Regions from separate parts of the Sporosarcina sp. P19 genome, predicted to be linked through region 1. Evidence: predicted binding sites of a transcription regulator. Region 1 holds the regulator's gene; the other holds the start of a gene.
The links. Region 1 encodes LexA, which represses DNA repair genes until DNA is damaged. Its sites were predicted from a motif close to CGAACATATGTTCG; they were not measured.
Positions count from the first base shown of each region.

Region 2: a site for LexA is predicted at 4,634-4,647, ahead of uvrB (excinuclease ABC subunit UvrB). Genes of this name have one in related genera too.

Region 1 covers NZ_PDYR01000001.1:403,380-414,723, forward strand. The annotation lists gene mutS (DNA mismatch repair protein MutS) at 1-1,338, shown strand, start outside; gene mutL (DNA mismatch repair endonuclease MutL) at 1,344-3,170, shown strand; gene CSV74_RS01985 (glycerol-3-phosphate dehydrogenase/oxidase) at 3,198-4,838, shown strand; gene CSV74_RS01990 (alpha/beta hydrolase) at 4,835-5,761, shown strand; gene miaA (tRNA (adenosine(37)-N6)-dimethylallyltransferase MiaA) at 5,745-6,677, shown strand; gene hfq (RNA chaperone Hfq) at 6,718-6,942, shown strand; gene CSV74_RS02005 (methionine gamma-lyase family protein) at 7,037-8,296, shown strand; gene lexA (transcriptional repressor LexA) at 8,351-8,971, opposite strand; gene yneA (cell division suppressor protein YneA) at 9,167-9,493, shown strand; gene CSV74_RS02020 (YneB family resolvase-like protein) at 9,490-10,143, shown strand; gene CSV74_RS02025 (DUF896 domain-containing protein) at 10,211-10,447, shown strand; gene tkt (transketolase) at 10,556-11,344, shown strand, end outside.
Region 2 covers NZ_PDYR01000001.1:1,734-13,077, forward strand. The annotation lists gene CSV74_RS00020 (hypothetical protein) at 1-174, opposite strand, end outside; gene CSV74_RS00025 (HTH-type transcriptional regulator Hpr) at 261-815, opposite strand; gene CSV74_RS00030 (YtxH domain-containing protein) at 1,003-1,359, opposite strand; gene CSV74_RS00035 (HIT family protein) at 1,554-1,979, opposite strand; gene CSV74_RS00040 (ABC transporter ATP-binding protein) at 2,101-2,847, shown strand; gene CSV74_RS00045 (ABC transporter permease) at 2,831-4,042, shown strand; gene CSV74_RS00050 (IDEAL domain-containing protein) at 4,255-4,512, shown strand; gene uvrB (excinuclease ABC subunit UvrB) at 4,720-6,702, shown strand; gene uvrA (excinuclease ABC subunit UvrA) at 6,710-9,577, shown strand; gene CSV74_RS00065 (DUF4097 family beta strand repeat-containing protein) at 9,658-10,749, shown strand.

The DNA.
Region 1 (11,344 bases):
GGTGGATTGATTTTGGATGGCTATCATGAAAAACTAGATGAGCTTCGAAGTGCATCCCGTAACGGAAAGACATGGCTAGCACAGCTTGAGCAGAAAGAGCGGCAACTGACAGGGATAAAAACATTGAAAATCGGCTATAATCGGATCTTTGGCTATTATATTGAAATTACTAAATCCAATATTCATTTAGCCGACTTGTCTCGCTACGAACGTAAACAGACACTCGCAAATGCGGAGCGATATATAACGACGGAACTGAAAGAAAAAGAAGAACTAATCCTAAACGCGGAAGCGGACAGCCAGACATTGGAACTGGACTTATTCCAGTCGATTCGCGATCAAGTGAAGGACGATGTACAACGGATTCAACAATTAGCTTCAGTGATCAGTGAACTGGACGTCTTACTTTCATTTGCTAAGGTATCCGAAAAGAATCAATATGTCCGACCAGAATTCCATACAGGGAAGGCTGTCGACATTCAAAACGGCCGACATCCAGTCGTTGAAAAAATGATGAATCATTCACTATATATCCCAAATTCTTGTACGCTTGCTGAAGAAGAAAATATGTTGCTGATTACAGGTCCGAACATGTCCGGTAAAAGTACGTATATGCGTCAAGTAGCTTTGACTGTAGTGATGGCTCAAATCGGTTGTTTCGTCCCTTGTGAAGAGGCTACACTGCCTATTACAGATCAAATCTTTACACGAATAGGAGCCGCAGATGACGTAGCCTCTGGACAGAGTACATTCATGATGGAAATGATGGAGTCTCAATATGCATTGGCTCATGCGTCGTCCCACAGCCTATTGTTGTTTGACGAAATCGGGCGCGGAACTTCAACATATGACGGGATGGCACTCGCACAAGCGATGATGGAGTATATTCATGAGGAAATCGGAGCCAACACACTATTTTCTACCCATTATCATGAATTAACACAATTGGAGGATGTATTAGATCGCTTACTTAATGTCCATGTCGCTGCCAAGGAGCAAAATGGTAAAGTCGTATTCCTACACAAAGTATTACCCGGTGCAGCCGATCGAAGCTACGGGATTCATGTAGCTGAACTAGCAGGTCTTCCTGCAGACGTAGTGGGACGTGCGAAAACCTTATTACAGCGATTTGAAGAGGATAGTACAACGAAAGGCGTTTCTTCTGTTTCGGAGCAGCTCGCTTTGTTTGATACGGATAGCGAACCGATTGTTTCAGTAGATACACAAAAATTGCTCGACGAAATTGAAGCGATAGATTTGATGAATATGACACCGATGCAAACGATGCAAAAAATGATGGAATGGAAAGAACGCCTGACGGTAGATAAGAAGGGGTGAAGCGGATGAATCAAATTCACATCATGGAAGACACACTAGCCAATAAAATTGCGGCGGGAGAAGTGGTGGAACGTCCTGCTTCCATCGTCAAGGAACTAGTGGAAAATGCGATTGATGCGCAAAGTACTAAAATCGAAGTAACTCTAGTAGAGGCAGGTTTGTCTTCGATTCGGGTGACCGATAACGGCAAGGGTATGTCCGAAGAGGATGCAATCCGCTGTTTCGAAAGGCATGCTACTAGTAAAATAACTAATGAGTATGACTTGTTTCGAATACGTACGCTCGGGTTTCGCGGAGAGGCATTAGCAAGTATCGCGGCAGTATCAAAAGTATCATTATGGACTTCAGATGGCGTAGAAGGTGCAGTTGTAGAGATTGAGGGCGGTAAAGTACTGAAACATCAAGCGGGGGCTTTACGAAAAGGTACAGACTTTCTCATACAACATCTATTCTTCAATACGCCAGCACGTTTAAAATATATGAAAACCATTCAGACGGAACTCGGACATACGATAGATTTATTGAATCGATTAGCGCTGAGTCATCCTGACATTTCCTTTACACTAACTCACGATCATCATGAAGTTCTTAGAACATCGGGTTCGGGAGACATATTACGGGTATTATCAGATATATACGGTGTCGGAGTTGCGCGGAAAATGATACCGTTTCAAAAAGAAGATGCTGATTTCAAGGTGAAGGGTTTTATTACACTTCCTGAGATGACACGCGCATCTAAAAATTATATTTCACTTCTAATGAATGGTCGTTGGATTAAAAGCTATGCGGGAACGCAAGCAGCTATCGATGCGTTGCATACGTACTTACCTATTGGTAGGTTTCCCATTGCGGTCATTGATATTACAGCAGATCCCATTTTGACAGATGTCAACGTCCATCCTGCGAAGCGACATATCCGTATCAGTAAAGAAGGGGAGTTACTCTCTTTAATAAAGGGAGCAATCAGAGAGGCTATTCAAGGAGTCACTATTATCCCCGACGCTGTAAAGAAAGAGAAGCCTGTTAAAAGAGACTCAGAACAACAGACGATTTGGACACCTTCTTATCGCCGGCCGGAAGTGACGGTCCCGTTAGAAGGACAAGAAATACAGCCATCCATTGCACACGTGGAAGAGCCTATTATAGAGCAAGCAACACCGGTCTTCCCAGAAGCTATTTTTGAAACGCAGGAAGAACCCGTGCCGCAAGAGCCTTGTATCTATGAGCAGGAAAAGCAGGAAATAAATCATTTCCCTTCAATTGCACCGATTGGACAAGTTCACGGGACATATATAGTGGCCCAAAATGAAGATGGCTTTTATTTGATTGATCAGCACGCAGCGCAAGAACGAATTAAATATGAATATTTTAAAGTGAAACTTGGTCAGGTGGATGCAGGTGAACGTCAGCAATTGCTTTTACCCTTGGTTTTTCATTACTCAGCTGATGAGCAAGTAAAGATTGAAGAGTGTAAAGACGCATTGGAAGAAGTTGGTGTATTTTTAGAAGCGTTCGGGCCAGCGACGTATACCGTGAAAGAGTATCCTTCATGGTTTCCTGAAGGACAAGCTACCTCGATTATAGAAGAGATGATTGAGCAAGTACTTGAGAAACGCAAAGTCGATGTCGAGAAATTGCGTGAAGAAAGCGCCATTATGATGAGTTGTAAAAAATCTATTAAAGCAAACTATTACTTAAGGCAAGAAGATATGGAACGATTACTAACTGATCTAGGGGCTTGTCATAATCCTTATACATGTCCGCATGGTCGTCCGGTATTGATCCATTTTACAACGTATGAATTAGAGAAAATGTTTAAACGAGTGATGTAACAGAGCACATCAGAAAGGAGCGATTATATGTTTTCTACATTAGAAAGATCAAGCAGAATTCAGGACTTGAGAAACTTTTCATTCGATGTTTTAGTTGTCGGTGGAGGGATTACAGGTGCGGGTATCGCATTGGATGCGGCTGCGAGAGGATTTTCGGTTGCCCTTATTGATATGCAAGATTTTGCGGCGGGAACATCTAGCCGTTCAACAAAACTGATACATGGTGGCTTGCGCTATTTAAAACAATTGGAAGTGAAAATAGTGGCAGAAACGGGAAAGGAACGAGAAATCGTTTTCCGTAATTCTCGAAATATCACGAAATCAAGACCTATGCTATTGCCGATCTATCAAAAAGGAACGTATGGCAAGTACTCTACTTCGGCTGGACTTCTCATCTATGATTTACTAGCAGGTGTAAAGCCTGCAGAACGACGTGAGATGTTGACGAAAGAAGAAACGGTTGAACTTGAACCATTACTGAAAAAGGAACGGTTACAAGGTGGCGGGCATTATGTGGAGTATCAGACCGATGATGCACGTTTGACGATTGAAGTACTGAAGAAAGCAGCAGAAAAAGGTGCGCTTTGCCTAAATTATATGAAGTGCGAACAATTCAACTTTGAGAAAGATCGTATCGTTGGGGCAGTCTTAAGTGATCAACTAACCGGCGACCGATTTTCCGTAGGGGCTTCTATGGTGATCAACGCGTCAGGTCCGTGGGTTGACGAGTTGCAGAAGAGAATCAGCAGCAAACCCAAAAAACAATTGCATATTACGAAAGGTGTCCATATCGTAGTAGATCAATCTATCTTCCCGTTGCAGCAAGCAATTTATTTTGATAACTCGGATGGGAGAATGTTATTCGCCATTCCACGAGATAATAAAACGTATATTGGTACGACTGATACATTTTATTCGGATAATAAACAGCATCCTACAGCGACAGAAGATGATATACACTACATCATTGATGCGGTACGCGAAATATTCCCAAGCATTCATCTTCAACGAAAACATGTGGAATCTACGTGGGCAGGAATTCGTCCATTGATTGCGCAAGAAGGTAAGGATGCATCTGAAATTTCAAGAAGAGATGAAGTGTGGGAAACAGTTCCTGGATTGCTGACGATTGCAGGAGGGAAGTTAACAGGCTACCGGCAGATGGCGGAAATCGTAGTGGATCGAATTAATGAACAGCTAGAAAAGCCATCTATCAAGCAATGTGAAACGAAGAATATCGCCGTTTCAGGAAGTGACTTTATAGACGATGCAGCGTTGAAGCAATTTATTGATCTACAGGCGGAACGAGCACCTCAGTTCGGCTTAACTCCACAGCAAGGAGCGCGTCTTGCTGCGTTTTATGGAAGAAATAGTGATGAGATTTTCCAATTCGCCCACGCGATTTCAGCAGAGGAGAACAATTTGCCAATTAGTTTACGTGCAGAAATCTTATACGGAATACATCATGAAATGGTCACATCACCAAGTGATTTCTTTATTCGTAGAAAAGGGGATTTATATTTCCAAATCGATGTGGTGGAGTCATTGGCAACAAAAGTAACCGACTATATGGCAAAGTTGTTGCGTTACACGGACAGTGAGAAATCTATTCATGAAAATGACTTGAAAAATGCGATTGCGGAAGCGAAAGGAAGTGCAAGTTCATGACAGACCAGTGGATAGAAATGCGTGACGGTACTAAAGTGTATAGTACAAGTTATACACCTGAAACTAAGCCAGTTGCTCGTGTGCATATCATTCACGGATTGGCTGAACATAGCGGTCGTTATAAACGATTCGCAGAGTACTTACAGTCACAAGGGTATGTCGTTACGTTGCATGACCAAAGGGGGCACGGTAAGACGGCTACAGAAAACGGTCATGTATACGGCTATATAGGTAGGTCTGCCACATTTGACCAATTGGTGGATGATGCGTTTGAAGTGAATCAAGCATATCAACTACAATACAAAGAGCTGCCGGCAGTACTATTCGGACATAGTATGGGTTCCTTCGTTGCAAGGCGCTATATCCAGCTATACAGTTCTACGCTAAGCAAAGTCATTCTATCGGGTACTGGAACCAATTCTAAGCTCACTGCACATGCTGCGATTACATTCGCCGCGTATAGAGAAAATAAATTCCCTAAAGAGCAACCGGATAAAATTTTAAACGGTTTGGTGTTTGGCGAATATTCAAAACAATTTCCTGGGGAAGGTGAATTTGCTTGGCTATCACGCGATGTAGAAAGTGTAGTTGATTACAAAGAGGATGAGGCATGTGGATTTGTGCCGACTGCTCAACTGTTTCGTGTCTTAATTGAAGGAATGAATTCATTGGAAGTGCCTGAATTCTTGTTGAATATTCCGAATGAATTACCAATTTTATTACTTTCAGGTACAGATGACTTAGTAGGAGACCGTGCTAAAGGTGTGTGGAAAGTAGCCAAACAATTCGATAAAGCTAATCAACAGCGAGTCACTGTTCAGCTCTATGAAGGTGGAAGACATGAGATGCTTCAGGAAACTAACTATAAACAAGTGTATACAACTATCGTGGAATGGATGAAGCGACATGAACCTACCCGTTGAGGTACTAGCAGTAGTAGGGCCGACTGCTTCAGGGAAAACAGCGCTTAGCGTGGCACTTGCAAAACTATTAAATGGGGAAATCATTAATGGTGATGCGATGCAAGTATATAAAGAATTGGATATCGGTACGGCAAAGATTCATTGCTCTGAGATGCAAGGGATTCCACATCATTTCTTTGATGTAAAAGAACCAACAGAATCATTTTCTGTAGCGGAATATCAACTAGCAGTCAGGCAATGGATTGCCGATATTCAATCTCGCGGAAAATTACCTATTATTGTCGGTGGCAGTGGAATGTATGTTCAGTCGGTATTATTCGATTATCGATTTACAGAACAAGCAGCTGATCCGAAAGTGCGAGCGCGTTTAGAGCGAGAGCTTGAATCAGAAGGCGCAGATGTATTGCACGCAAGACTAGCAAAATTGGATCCGAAAAGTGCAGAGAAAATTCATCCAAATAATTATAGACGTCTAGTGCGTGCGCTTGAGATCCTCGAAGTGACGGGTCAAACAAAGCAAGACCATGAACAACAACAAGGGAATCAGCCTATGTATCATTCCTTAATTATTGGATTAGATCTTCCTAGAGAATTACTATATGAGCGAATCAATCTGCGTGTAGAACAAATGGTTCAAGCGGGATTATTTAATGAGGTACAGCAACTCTGGAATAAAGGAATTCGTCAAAATCAATCAGTACAAGCAATAGGCTATAAAGAACTGATCTCCTATTTTGATGGACTATTGACAAAAGAGCAGGCAATAGAAGCGGTAATGAAAAACACACGCAATTATGCAAAAAGACAGCTGACCTACTTCCGCAATAAATTGCCTGTCCAGTGGGTAGATGCGAATCAGTCGGGGGAAGAAGTTTTTCAAACAACTTGTAAGATAATAAAGGAATTTCAGAAGTGAGTATGGAATAACTAAATAACAGGGACAAGGAGGCAATTGAATGGCACAAGGAAATATGCAAGATACATTTTTAAATTCCTTACGTAAGAACAACACATTCGTTACAATTTTTTTACTAAATGGTTTTCAATTGAAAGGTCTCATCAAGTCATATGATAATTATACGGTTCTATTAGAAACAGATGGTAAACAACAGCTTATTTATAAGCATGCTATTTCTACGTATGCTCCTGCAAAACCAGTTATTTTAAAAGACGAACAATAAACAGGCGCTTGCCTGTTTTTTTGTTGTCTTTCATTTGGTATATAGACTTCATCTGGTAAAATAGAATATGATCAAATGAAATGAGGTACTACATATGCAAATTACACCCATTAATGAAGAATTACTAACAAAATCACAAGAAGCGGAAGAACTAATCGCTCCGCATGTGAAGAAAGTAGAAGAAATTGCGTTTTTTAACCAAAGAAAAGTCTTACAGGCATTCAAGAAAAATCAAGTAAGCGACTTTCATTTATCAGGCTCAACAGGTTATGGCTATGACGACAGTGGCCGTGATGTATTGGAACAAGTGTATTCGGATGTATTCGGATCGGAAGACTGTCTTGTAAGAAATCAAATTATCTCGGGCACGCATGCCATTACAATCAGCTTGTTCGGGATATTGCGCCCAGGTGACGAACTTCTTTATATTACAGGTAAACCATACGACACGTTGGAATCTATCATTTCCGGCAACGGCAAAGATACGGGTTCACTTGAGGACTTTCAGATTTCTTATCAGCATATTGATTTGAACGAGGATGGTTCTGTTGATTATGAGAAAGCAAAAGAGACGATTTCAGAGAAGACGAAAATCGTAGCGATCCAACGTTCGAAAGGCTATTCAAGTAATCCATCATTCAGAATCCATGAAATTGAAGCGATTATTAAAGAAATCCGCAAAATGAAAGAAGATGTCGTGGTCTTTGTAGATAATTGCTATGGAGAATTTGTGGAAATGAAAGAGCCTGTAGAAGTTGGAGCAGATCTAATGGCAGGCTCGCTCATAAAAAATCCAGGCGGTGGACTTGCTAGAACAGGTGGTTACATTGCAGGCAGAAAAGACTTGGTTGAGAAGTGTGCTTATCGTATGACTTCTCCAGGCCTTGGAGCTGAAGCAGGGGCTTCACTCGATACGTTACTTGAGATGTACCAAGGATTCTTCTTAGCGCCACACGTAGTCAGTCAGGCGGTTAAAGGCGCGTTATTCACATCGGCATTTTTCGCAAGCTTCGGTATGGATACAACACCGCATTACAGTGAGCTTCGAACGGATTTAATTCAATCGGTAAACTTTTTGAACGCTGAACAAATGATTGCGTTTTGTCAGATGATCCAGCAAAACTCACCGATTAATGCTCAATATGCCCCAGAGCCATCTTACATGCCAGGTTATGCTGATGACGTCATCATGGCCGCGGGTACGTTCATTCAAGGTTCCAGTATTGAGTTGACAGCTGACGGTCCGATCAGACCGCCATACACAGCATATATTCAAGGTGGATTGACTTATGAACATGTAAAATCTGCAATACTAGATTCGATGGAACAATTGCTTGAAAAGAAGTTGGTATAAAGAAAAAAGTGTATCGAAAACCTCTTGAGGTTTCTCGATACACTTTTTTTATCATTAATGAATCATCCGAAATACACCGATCACTTTTCCAAGAATGGAAACTTGATCTACAATGATCGGCTCCATGGAAGAGTTTTCTGGTTGGAGTCGAAAATAATCTTTTTCTTTAAAGAAACGTTTAACGGTTGCTTCATCTTCTTCTGTCATAGCTACCACAATTTCACCATTGCTTGCAGAGTGCGTTTGTCTGACAATTACACGGTCTCCGTTTAGGATGCCGGCTTCAATCATGCTGTCTCCTACAATCTCCAACATAAAGATTTCATCCTCTGAGGAACCAAATGTATCCGGCAATGGGAAGTACTCTTCAATATTTTCAATCGTCGTAATTGGATTGCCTGCTGTAACTTTACCAATCAACGGCACATGCATAACGCCATTTTTTAGTTCATCTAGTCCTTCTGGATCTAAAATTTCAATAGCTCGGGGTTTTGTCGGGTCCCTGCGTATGAAACCTTTACTTTCGAGTCGTGATAAGTGACCGTGAACCGTGGAACTTGATGCAAGACCTACAGCTTCTCCAATTTCACGAACGGAAGGGGGATAACCTTTTAAACGCACTTCATCTTTTATGAAAGCAAGTATTTCTTCTTGTCTCTTTGATATTTTCTTCAACAGATTCACCTCTTCTACTAGTTTGCGAGCAATGGTATACTCAACCATTATTTTGAATATAGTATAACATGTGTTCGATTACTAATCAAACAAAGGTTCTAATTTTGCTTGACATGGAATCATATGTTCTCTTATAATTAAGAACAAGTATTCCGAACATGCATTCTAAATGCGCAAATTCGAGGAGGAGTTATAATGGATTTTATTAAAGAATTTATCAAAAATAATTATTATTTCGCAGTATTATTGGCAATTTGTGTATCTTTTGCCTGGGTTCAATTTGATAAAATAGCCGAGGAAGATCACTACATAGAAATTGTTATTAATGAAGGGGATACACTTTGGCAGCTGGCTTCTAACTACTCAGAAGATATACCCACAAACCAATGGATTGAACAGGTGCGTTCACTAAATGAATTACCTACTGACCAAATCGTTTCAGGTGAATTACTCCGTGTGCCTGTTAAAATTAATAAACAAACAGATATCCGGGTAGCTGAAATAGGAGTAGGATCTAAATGACAGAAAAGAAATGTGTAATATACTGCCGTGTGAGTACGGAAAAAGAAACACAAGAACAATCTATTGTGAGACAGCAAGAGGAGCTTGAAAAATTAGCTGCTGAGCTAACCTATGATTGTGTTGGAATCTATACGGATCGGCAGAGTGGATATGATATGGATCGTGAAGGTCTTCTATCCATGTTGGATCAAATCCAAAACGATACAGTGGATGCAGTATTTATTCAAGATGAAACACGATTAGGACGTGGGAATGCTAGGGTTGCGATTTTGCATGTAATTGCTAAAAGTGAAACGACTGTGATTACCAATCATTCAAACGGTACGATTGAACTGAATGAAATGGATTCCATGTTACTAGAAATTCTCGCAATCGTAGAAGAATATCAACGAAAACTACATAATGCAAAAATACGTAGAGGAATGAAGCGTGCTGTTGACAGAGGTTATGATCCATCAAAGAATCTGCGAAATATTGACCAGGGACCGGGGCGTGAAAGACTTGAACTTCCAATAGAAGAAATTGTCTCACTTCGTAACAAAGGTCTCACATATGAAGAAATTGCAACAGTATTAAATGGATTAGGCCATGCGGTCAGTAAAGCTACAGTTCATAGAAGATATAAAGAGTTTATAGCGCAAGAACACTAATAGGTTGCACTTTTCCTTCAGGTTGTTTACATTTTATTAAACGACTAACTTTTGGAGGGTTTTAAAGATGCTATCAGAAAAGAAAATAAAACGTATTAATGAATTGGCAAATAAAAAGAAAACAACAGGATTATCGATTGAAGAGGCAAAAGAACAGACGCGGTTGAGAAAGGAATACTTGGAATCATTCCGTACAAGCATGCGTGAAACGATCGAATCGGTCAAAGTAGTAGATCCAGAAGGAAATGATGTAACACCAGATAAAGTTAAACAAGCAAGAGCGAATCAAAAACCGTTAAATTGATGATAGGTAAAGGATTAACATTGTAATTAACTCTAGAATTGACTACACTAGAGAAGGAATATGTACTATAAAACACTCATATGAGACAGGATGGAAAGGATGTACAGCATGACCGAAAAAATCGATCAACTGGCAATAACGACAATCCGAACATTATCAATCGATGCAATTGAAAAAGCGAATTCTGGTCACCCGGGATTACCGATGGGTGCAGCACCGATGGCTTACACACTATGGACGCAACATTTACACCATAATCCATCAAACCCTCAATGGTTCAATCGTGACCGTTTTGTACTTTCAGCAGGACACGGCTCGATGTTACTCTACAGCTTGTTGCATCTAAGCGGTTACGGCTTGACTATTGAGGACATAAAGAATTTCAGACAATGGGATTCCAAGACCCCTGGACATCCAGAGTATGGACATACAGTAGGAGTTGAAGCAACGACAGGGCCGCTTGGACAAGGAATTGGTATGTCTGTAGGTATGGCAATGGCTGAAAAACATCTTGCAGCAACATATAACAAACCCGGTTTCGATATTGTCGATCACTACACATATGCACTGTGCGGAGATGGAGATTTGATGGAAGGTGTAGCAGCAGAGGCAATTTCCATGGCTGGCCACCTTCAATTAAATAAACTAATCGTGCTATATGACAGTAACGACATCTCTTTAGATGGCGATTTGGATATGTCATTCTCTGAAAACATTAGAAAGCGCTTTGAATCATATGGCTGGAACTATGCCCGTGTTGAAGATGGAAATGATACAAGATCCGTTTCTGATGCAATTGAAAAAGCAAAAGGCAATACAGGCGGACCGACAATCATTGAAGTGAAAACTGTGATCGGCTATGGTTCACCAAACAAGTCTGGTAAAGCAGATGCACAC
Region 2 (11,344 bases), 400 kb from region 1:
GAACACTTCTACATATAAGGATAAAATGAGGATTGTAATCAGAATGTTTACAGTTCGATAAATCTTTGGCTGCTTTTCTTCTGGGATCTCTCTAGATTGGCAAAGAGCAAATGTCATTTTATTAATTTGATATAAGTAGAACAATGAAAATAGAATGGTAATCGCTATAACCATTTTAGACCTCCTCTTTCTGCTTCTGTACTATCATAGCAGAATTTATGATCAAAAGGAAAAAACTAAACTGTATGAAGAGCAGGTAGTTATGACTCTACTTCAGATTTTGTAAGGTAATCATTCGAATCGACATAGGTCTTCTCGATGTTCTGGAAACCGCGTTCAAATATATCCATGAAATCATCCCCGTAGATGTTACGTAATACAGACATGACTTCAAGGAATTTACCGTAAATATCGCGAATAGGAAGAGAACCTTGAAGTACGCTATAATCTTCATTGTGGTAATTTTCATTCATCTGGATGAGTAATGCTATGCCTTCATCTGAAACCGTCACGTATGTATTGCGTCGGTCATCATCTTTTTTCGAGAAGTACAAAAGCTGACGTTGTTCCAACTTCTTTGAAAAGTTAAAGGCGGTTGAGACGTGCATTACACCAAACTTCGCGATGTCTGAAATTGTAGCGCCTTCTAAATGATAGGCGATCCATAAAATATGATGTTCATTAATATTGAGTTCATACGGTTTAATCCATTGTTGCCAATCCTTCTCTACAGCTTTCCATAATGCCTTGGACATTTGGGCTACGCGCTGATTGAAGATCATGGCGTCTTTACGTGAAATATGTTGATCGGCCATCGAGACACCTGCTTTCTTTCAGTCTTTTTATTTATTATACCAAAAAAGCAACAAATAGAGAAGACGGAATAATAAAATAAATCAGTTTGAGTGTATACGCCCATAGAATCCAGCTAGTTCATAGCTGTTTTACTATGGGTCACTCAAAGATTAGCAAGTAAAAAACTGATGCCTAAATGGAAATGCGTTAGCGAGCACTAATGGATTTTTCGAGATCATCCAGTGCTGTTTGGATTGCAGAAATTTCTTTCTCCAAACGTTTCTTATTATGTTCTGTTGAGCGCTTCCAGTCTGCCACGGAAACTTTCATTTCTTCAACTGTCTCTGGTACAAGTTCTTTTGCTTCTTTCGATAAATCGGTTACGGAATCTTTTAGATCTGCGACTTGCCCTTTGACATCTTTCAACTTATCTTTCAATTCGAGTGATGCATTTTTGACACTATCACGCAGTTCGCTGCCAGCTTTAGGTGTAGAATATAGAACAGTTACCGCAGAAGTGACAGCACCTGCTGCCAGACCAATAAAGAATGTGGACGCTTTCATATAGAGAACACTCCTTTTGTATAGTTATTATTTTATTAAAGCATGTTATTACGTAGTTGAGCAAGAAAATGAATGAAATATTATTCTAACAAAAGCATTCTGTCCTAATGGTGGGAGGATTGGATAGAAGAGTGGAGTTCATTTCAAGTTATGAAACATAGTCCCGTACTCTTCTGTTTTACATCCTCGACGTGTTATTCTTGCAGTCGTCTTGAAATATTAGTAGCTAATTCAGATACTACGTCCATCGGGAACTGCTCTACTTTTGTGTTGAATTCTACTTTCAGACCATCTGTTTTATCATAGCGTGGAATTAAATGCATATGGAAATGATAGACTGACTGACCTGCGAAAGATCCGTTGTTTTGTAATAGATTCATCCCGGACGGTTGAAATTCTTCTTTTAATGCGTTAGCAATTTTTGGGGCCGCTTTAAATATATTCGCAGCTTCTTCCTCAGTTAATTCATACACATTTTCACGATGTGTTTTTGGAATCAGGAGTACGTGCCCTTTCGTGACAGGCATAATGTCCATAAACGCGATCACGTGATCATCTTCATATACTTTTTCTCCTGGAATCGTGCCTTCTACAATCTTGCAGAAAATACATGAGGTCATTTCTACACATCCTTTCATGTTTGGATGTATTGTAGCATATTTTCAGATAGTTAACGAAGGCGGATAAAGCAATTTTACAATTTCTTTGCTAAAATATTAAAAGAAGATAGGGGGAAAAATAATGGCAATCCTAGAACTAGAACATGTAACAGGTGGTTATACGCGTAAGCCCGTTTTACATGACCTTTCATTTCAAATAGAAGAGGGGGAATTGGTCGGGTTAATCGGACTAAATGGTGCAGGAAAGAGTACGACAATCAAACATATTATCGGTGTGATGAATCCCCTCGAAGGAATAATCAAGATTGACGGTGCGACGTTTAGTGATAAAGAACATTACCGCCAATCATTCAGTTATATTCCAGAGACTCCAGTGTTATACGAAGAACTTACATTACAAGAACATTTGGAACTGACTGCGATGGCATACGGGTTGGACAAGCAGCAGTTTGAAATCCGTACCGAACAATTGCTGAAAGAGTTCCGTATGGAAAAACGCTTGAAGTGGTTTCCCGCTCACTTTTCTAAAGGTATGCGACAGAAAGTCATGATCATGTGTGCTTTCCTAGTAGAACCAAAATTATATATTATCGATGAGCCGTTCGTTGGGTTAGATCCGTTGGCGATTCGCGCATTACTCGACCAAATTATTGAACGGAAAAATGCCGGTGCTTCTATACTGATGTCGACTCACGTTTTGGCGACGGCTGAGAAGTATTGTGATCGTATTATTTTGTTGCACGAAGGACGGGTCCGTGCGAACGGTACGATGGACGACTTGCGCAAGGCGTTCGGACGACCGGATGCAACACTTGATGACTTGTATATTGCAATGACTGAGGAACCTGACTATGAACAACATGCATGAGATTTGGGGACAACGGTTCTTCCATTACGTCAATGAATTACAGAAATATATGCGCTATGTATTCACTGGACATTTGGCTATAGTCTTCATGTTCGCCATTGGAGCAGGAGGCTATGCGTATAGTGAATGGCTGAAAGAAGTGCCCGCTACATTCCCATCTGTCTTCATTGTATCCGTCGTCATTGCACTGTTGTTAATGAAAGCTGCACCGACTACGTTACTAAAGCCGGCAGATATTGTCTTTTTCCTGCCATTGGAAAACCAATTGCCGAGCTATATGAGACGTTCAATTACTTGGTCGACGTTTTCTCAACTTCCTTTACCGTTGATTGCCATGGTCATTGCATTGCCTTTATTAAAGGCAACGGAAGTGGGCGCAGGCACTGATTATCTCCTCGTGATATTGCTGATCATTGCGTTTAAAGGATTGTTTGTAGGGACTGAATATAGTGTTCGAGTAGCCAATCATGATTTCGTTTGGCCGGACCGTGTGCTTCGTCTGGTTTTAACATTTTCAACAATTTACTTCGCTCTTACGTGGAGTTCGGTTGCAATCTTTATCGGAATTTTGATCGCCATGCTCTATGCGAAGTTTTGGGATAAAAAAGCAGAGCAGTTTCCGTTTCCGTATGAGCAGTTTATTGAATTAGAACAAAACCGTATGATGCGTTTCTATCGATTTGCGAATTATTTCACGGAAGTACCGCATCTAGTCGGATCAGTAAGTAAGCGTAGCTGGTTAAAAATTGCCATGAAACGTTCTACGTTCAAGCGCAAAGATGTACAAAATTACTTGGTTGTCCGGACATTTATTCGTACAGATGATACATTTTGGTTGTGGGTTAGATTAACGGTGCTGTCTGCGATGGGTGCATTTTTAATACCGATTCCGATCGTCTCGTTCATCTTTTTAGGGGCATTGGCGTTTGCGACTGCTGTTCAGTTAATATTGGCACTTGAAGGCGGCTTCGAGTTCACTATGGATCAGCTGTTTCCTGAAGAACAGGAAAAATCGCAAATCAAAGCGGTTCGTTTGTTAGTAAGAAAATTGATTTGGCTACAAGCAATCATTCTATTACTGGCGGCATTACCATTGTACGGATTAAGTGTTACACCACTCTTGATTGCAGCTATCGCACTCATTGTCGGTGAAGCAACAATTCGATTGACTAAAGAGCAAATGATAGATATATGATGCTAGACAGTAGATAAGTTGAAATAGTAATAGGTAATCAGCATTTCTTAAGAAAAAAATAATCCTGTCACGGAATTTTCTGGATATATGTACCTAGTGAACGTTAATCTAATTAAACAGAAGTAATTAAAAAGTTAGAATAGTTAAAATAATGGTTGCATTTAGTATTCTATTGCATATATAATTACTAAAAGGTATCAGGGGTGAGAGAGATGAACAATAACAACTCATATGCTGAATTTTTGAAAGCGGTAGGTAACAAAGGCACTTCTCTCCAAGCGGAAAAGCTGCTGAACGAAATCTATTGGGATCTGTTTCTACAACACATTCATTGGGAACAAACACAATCGCGAATCATGCTATTGATTGACGATGCGCTGGATCAAAATGACAAAGAAGCATTCGACCTGTATACACAACAATTACTCGACATTTCACAAGAGAACGGATATGAACTTAAAACAAAATAATGTTTTCATAGGCACTGCTAGGGCAAAATTCTAGCAGTGTTTTTTTATTGTATAGAATGTCTTGCTGCAAGTTTCTTTCACAAAGTACAAGGGTACAATAAAGTACATAGAGAGTTAGCTTAAAACGTACGTTCGTTATTTCTTTAGAAAAAAACCTGGTTGTGGTAAAATAGAAGGACAGGTGTTTAAGAAGAGGAGTGGAACCATTTGAACGAAACATTTCAATTGCAGGCACCATATACGCCGCAAGGAGATCAGCCAAAAGCGATCGAAAGCCTTGTTAACGGCATTAAACAAGGTAAGAAACATCAAACGTTACTTGGTGCAACGGGTACAGGTAAAACATTTACTGTTTCCAATGTACTGACAGAAATCAATAAACCTACACTGGTCATTGCGCATAATAAAACGTTAGCAGGCCAATTATATAGCGAGTTCAAAGAGTTTTTCCCGGATAATGCAGTAGAATACTTCGTCAGCTTCTATGACTTTTATCAACCGGAAGCGTATGTTCCACAGACAGATACTTTCATTGAAAAGGATTCATCGATCAATGATGAAATTGATAAACTTCGCCACTCCGCAACGAGTGCTTTATTTGAACGCAATGATGTCTTGATTGTGGCATCTGTTTCGTGTATTTACGGCCTTGGTTCGCCGGAAGAATATAATGATATGGTTTTTTCATTACGCAAGGGGATGGAAATACCTCGTAATGAACTATTGCGCACGCTAGTGGACATTCAGTACGAACGCAATGACATCAATTTCACGCGTGGTACATTCCGTGTTAGAGGCGATGTAGTCGAAGTCTTTCCGGTGGCACGTGATGAGCGTTGTATACGTCTTGAGTTTTTCGGAGATGAAATTGAACGAATCCGTGAAGTAGATGCTTTAACAGGTGAAGTCATCGGTGATCGTGATCATGTGGCTATTTTCCCAGGATCTCACTTCGTTACACGCGAAGAGAAGTTACTTAAAGCGATTGAAAATATTGAAATCGAGTTGGAAGAACAGCTTAAATATTTACGTGATAACGATAAGTTATTAGAAGCGCAGCGCTTAGAACAACGGACGCGCTATGATTTAGAAATGATGCGGGAGATGGGCTTCTGTTCTGGTATTGAGAACTATTCCAGACATTTGACATTGCGTGAAGCAGGTGCGACACCTTATACGTTGCTGGATTATTTCCCTGATGACTTTTTGATCGTAGTAGATGAGAGTCACGTATCCTTGCCGCAGATTCGCGGTATGTACAATGGAGACCAAGCGCGTAAAAAGGTATTGGTGGAACATGGTTTCCGCTTGCCGTCTGCATTAGACAACCGTCCATTGATGTTTGAAGAATTTGAAAAGCATATTCGACAGGCTATGTATATTTCTGCAACGCCAGGACCTTATGAAATTGAGCATACAGACGAGATGGTAGAACAGATTATACGTCCTACAGGATTACTTGATCCAATCATTGAAGTGCGTCCAATTGAAGGGCAAATTGATGATTTATTGGATGAAATACAACTTCGAATTGAACGAGATGAACGTGTCTTGATTACAACTCTGACGAAAAAGATGTCAGAAGACTTGGCGGATTATTTAAAAGATATTGGGATTAAGGTTCAGTATCTCCATTCTGACGTCAAGACACTGGAACGGACAGAAATTATTCGTGAGTTACGTGTCGGGACGTATGATGTGCTGATCGGAATCAACTTACTGCGTGAAGGAATCGACATCCCAGAAGTTTCATTGGTCACGATTTTGGATGCAGATAAAGAAGGGTTCTTGCGTTCGGAACGTGCGTTGATCCAGACGATTGGTCGGGCTGCACGTAACTCAGAAGGACGCGTCATCATGTACGCGGATAAAATGACGGATTCCATGAAGAAAGCTATTGATGAAACGGAACGTCGTCGTGAAATTCAAATAGCTTACAATGAAAAACATGGTATAACACCAACAACCATCGTCAAACCGATACGTGAATTGATCCGTGCTACTCAAGTGGCTGAAGAAACGGAATCGTATTTGCAAAAGGTGACCAACGGCAAGAAGCTATCGAAAGACGAGAAAGGCTTATTGCTAATTAAATTGGAAAAAGAAATGAAAGACGCAGCAAAAGCGTTGGACTTCGAAAGAGCTGCAGAGTTACGTGATACCGTATTAGAACTGAAAGCAGAAAGGTAGAGTTCGCATGAAAAATAAAGAACTTGTAATCCAGGGCGCGAGAGCGAATAACCTGAGAGACATTACAGTGAAGATTCCACGTGACAAACTAGTTGTGCTTACGGGCCTATCTGGATCAGGAAAATCTTCACTGGCGTTTGATACGATTTACGCGGAAGGACAGCGCCGCTATGTGGAATCATTATCCGCGTATGCGCGTCAATTCCTTGGACAAATGGATAAACCAGACGTGGACTCTATAGAAGGATTGTCGCCGGCGATTTCCATCGACCAGAAGACAACGAGTAAAAACCCACGCTCTACTGTAGGAACGGTGACGGAAATCTATGACTACTTGCGTTTGCTGTATGCCAGAGTTGGAAAACCACATTGTCCGTATCATGGCATTGAAATCTCAACGCAGACGATTCAGCAAATGGTGGATCGTGTAATAGAGTTGCCGGAGCGTACTCGAATTCAGATTTTGGCACCTATTATTTCAGAACGTAAAGGGACGCATGCCAAATTATTTGAAGACATTAAAAGACAAGGGTATGTACGCGTACGGGTCAACGGTGAAACGATTGATTTGGACGATAATATAGATTTAGATAAAAATAAAAAGCATACGATTGAAATCGTCATTGACCGGATTGTCATGAAAGAAGGCGTCGAAACACGTTTAAGTGACTCATTAGAGTCCGCTTTACGTCTTGCTGACGGTAATGTTCTTGTCGATGTAATCGGTGAAGAAGAACTGTTTTTCAGTGAACATCATGCATGTCCTATTTGTGGATTTTCAATTGGTGAGCTAGAACCGCGTATGTTTTCATTCAACAGTCCATTCGGTGCATGTCCTGAATGTGATGGGCTCGGCATGAAACTTGAAGTCGATCCAGATTTAGTCATTCCAAATAATGAACTAACGCTAAAAGAACACGCCATTGCCCCATGGGAGCCAACAAGTTCTCAGTATTATCCGGAACTCCTGAAGACGATTGCCAAGCATTATAAAATTCCTATGGATGTACCGGTTAGTGAATTAGCTGATTCGGATATTGAAAAACTAATGCTAGGATCGAAAAAGGAGAAGATTCGTTTCCGCTATACAAATGAATTCGGTAATACCCGCGATAGCGATATTTATTTCGAAGGTGTTTTGCGCAACGTAGAACGCCGTTATCATGAGACATCTTCAGACTACATTCGTGAGCAGATGGGTAAATATATGACGGAAAAATCCTGTCCTACTTGTACAGGTTATCGCTTAAAGCCTGAATCACTTTCGGTATTAGTGAATGGCGAGCATATCGGGAAAATCACGGAACGCTCGATTGTTGAAACAACGAAATTCTTTGACCAATTAACCCTTTCTGAGAAAGACGCGCAAATTGCAGATATGATCCTAAAAGAAATCCAAGAACGTTTAGGCTTCTTGGTAAACGTCGGACTCGACTATCTGAATTTATCACGTTCAGCGGGAACACTGTCTGGTGGAGAGGCACAGCGGATTCGTCTGGCTACACAAATTGGATCTCGTTTGACGGGTGTTTTGTATATACTCGATGAGCCTTCAATCGGACTTCATCAGCGAGACAATGATCGATTAATTGGCACACTACAAAACATGCGGGATATTGGAAATACGCTGATTGTTGTAGAACATGACGAAGACACGATGATGGCTGCTGACTATTTAATTGATATAGGTCCGGGTGCTGGTGTGGCAGGAGGGGAAGTGGTAGCTGCTGGCACTCCTGCGAAAGTCATGAAAAACAAAAAATCGCTGACCGGTCAATATTTGAGCGGAAAGAAATTCATCCCACTTCCGACTGAACGCAGACCACGTGATGAGCGAAGTATTATCGTCAAGGGGGCTTCAGAGAACAACTTGAAGCATATTGATGCAGAGTTCCCTCTCGGTCAATTTATTGCAGTTACTGGAGTTTCCGGTTCGGGCAAGAGTACGTTGGTCAATGACATATTGCATAAAACATTGGCGCAGAAATTGAATCGATCCAAACAAAGACCTGGAAAATTCGATAGTATCAGTGGTGTGGAATATTTGGAGAAGATTATCGATATCGATCAATCACCAATTGGACGAACACCACGTTCCAACCCAGCAACGTATACAGGCGTCTTTGACGATATTCGCGATGTTTTTGCCATGACGAATGAAGCGAAAGTTCGTGGCTATAAAAAAGGTCGCTTCAGCTTCAACGTGAAGGGTGGACGGTGTGAAGCATGCCGTGGAGATGGAATCATCAAAATCGAAATGCATTTCCTACCGGATGTATATGTACCGTGTGAAGTATGTCATGGCAAACGGTATAACCGAGAAACACTTGAAGTGAAATATAAAGGAAAGAATATTGCGGACGTACTGGAGATGACAGTGGAATATGCGGTGGTGTTTTTCGAGAATATCCCGAAAATCCATCGTAAATTGCAGACGATTGTGGATGTAGGCTTAGGCTATGTACAATTAGGTCAACCAGCAACGACACTGTCAGGTGGAGAAGCACAACGTGTGAAATTGGCTTCCGAACTGCATAAACGTTCTACAGGTAAATCGTTTTATATTTTGGACGAGCCAACAACAGGTTTGCACGTTCATGACATTGCCAAGTTACTTGAAGTTCTACAACGTCTAGTTGATAGCGGTAACACCGTTCTCGTTATTGAGCATAATCTGGACGTCATTAAGACAGTCGATTATATTATCGATATTGGTCCAGAAGGCGGGGACAAAGGCGGAGAAATTGTTGCGACGGGGACACCGGAAGCGATAGCAGAAGTCGAAGAGTCCTACACCGGTAAATATTTGAAGACCATCCTAGAAAGAGATCGAAATCGGATGAAAGAACAAATTAAAAAAGTAGTAAAGAAATAGAAAATGAAACTTTTATTCCTCAGAACCGTATAAATAGATAGTTACTGCAAAGATTGTTCAAAACGAGGAGGAATCTGGAAATGCAAAATGAACGCATACGAATACTAACAATGCTTGAAGAAGGTAAAATTACAGCTGAAGAAGCATTGAAATTACTGGAAGCCATGGGTAAGGAATCTGAACAAAGAACAGCAGAAGAGAGCTCTTCAGCTGATGCTTTCTTCGAAGATATCCGCAAAGAATTCGTCTCAGCAGGTGACCGCTTCATGCAATTTATGGATACGGCAGTACACCGTGTGAAAGAATTCGATTTCGAAGCACCATTCAGCAAATCTGTCTCCTTTACCCATACAGAAAGTAAATCTGTAGAAGATATAGAAGAAATCATCATCCATATCGATCACGGTACTGTGGAAATTCATCCTTCAGAAAACGATGAGATCATGGCGAAGTTTTCTGTAAAGCATTTCAATACTGATTCTGAAGCAGGCGCACTTAGTCAGTTCCTTGAAAAGTTATTGTTCGTGAAAGACGGTAATAAGTTGCGCATCGGGAGTGACTTGAAAATGTTGCAAGTCAACATGCATCTGTACGTTCCGACTTCAACACTTTATAATAAACTCTCTGTCCGTTTGTTGAACGGAGGATGTTCAGTAGAAGGTGTCGCTTTCAAAGATCTACGCATCAAAACGGCAAATGGTAAAATCGAATGTGCAGATATTAAATTCGATGAAGCCGAACTAGAAACAGCAAATGGTATGGTACGTTTATTAAAAGTTACTGGTGAGAAGCTAGAAGCCGAAACATTAAACGGTCGTGTCTATATAGATGGCGCGGTACAAGATGTAGATGCGAAATCCTTAAACGGAAATGTGACGTTGACGACTTCATCTACTGATGCAAAAAGATTGGAAGCAAAGTCAATTAGCGGTTCTGTTGAAATTTACTTCCCATCTTCTATAGGTGTTAAGGGAGAGATTACGTCCAACATGGGCAAGCTCGACTTGCAATTAAATGACGTGTCCCGTGTGGAAGAGCAAGAGCAATTCTTGCATCGTACGATCCGCTTCAGTAAAAATGCCGATGACGCGACGAAAGAACCGTTGCATGTTACTGGTGAGTCCAAGACAGGCTCAGTTATGGTTCGCTATAACTCTGTCGATATGGTTTGATAGCATAATGAAACACCTGCATTGCCATTTGTGGCGGTGCAGGTGTTTTTTGTTTTGTTTGAATGTAATGAGGGGGAGTTGCTTGGGCGCTCATTAATTTGTCTGAGCGCTCATTGTGGTTGCGTATCCGCTCTATGGTGAGGGTTAAGCGCTCTATCCCAACAGCTAACCGCTCTATCCCGGTCCGTATCCGCCCATACTAACGGTCTATGCGATCAATCATGCCGATTATCCGCTCAATGACCCGGCAACATCGGGAGGGCGATCGCTCGGGCGCTCATTAATTCGTCTGAGCGCTCATTGTGGTTGCGTTCCCGCTCTATAGTGAGGGATAAGCGCTCTATCGCAACAGCTAACCGCTCTATCCCGGACCGTATCCGCTCATACTAACGGTCTATGCGATCAATCAGGCCCCGCACGCGCTCATTGCCCTGCAACATCTAGAGGTAGATCGCTCGTGCGCTCATTAATTCGTGTAAGCGCTCATTGTGGTTGCGTATCCGCTCTATGGTGAGGGCTAACCGCTCTATCCCAACAGCTACCCGCTCTATCCCGGACCGTATCCGCTCATACTAACGGTTTATGCGATCAATCA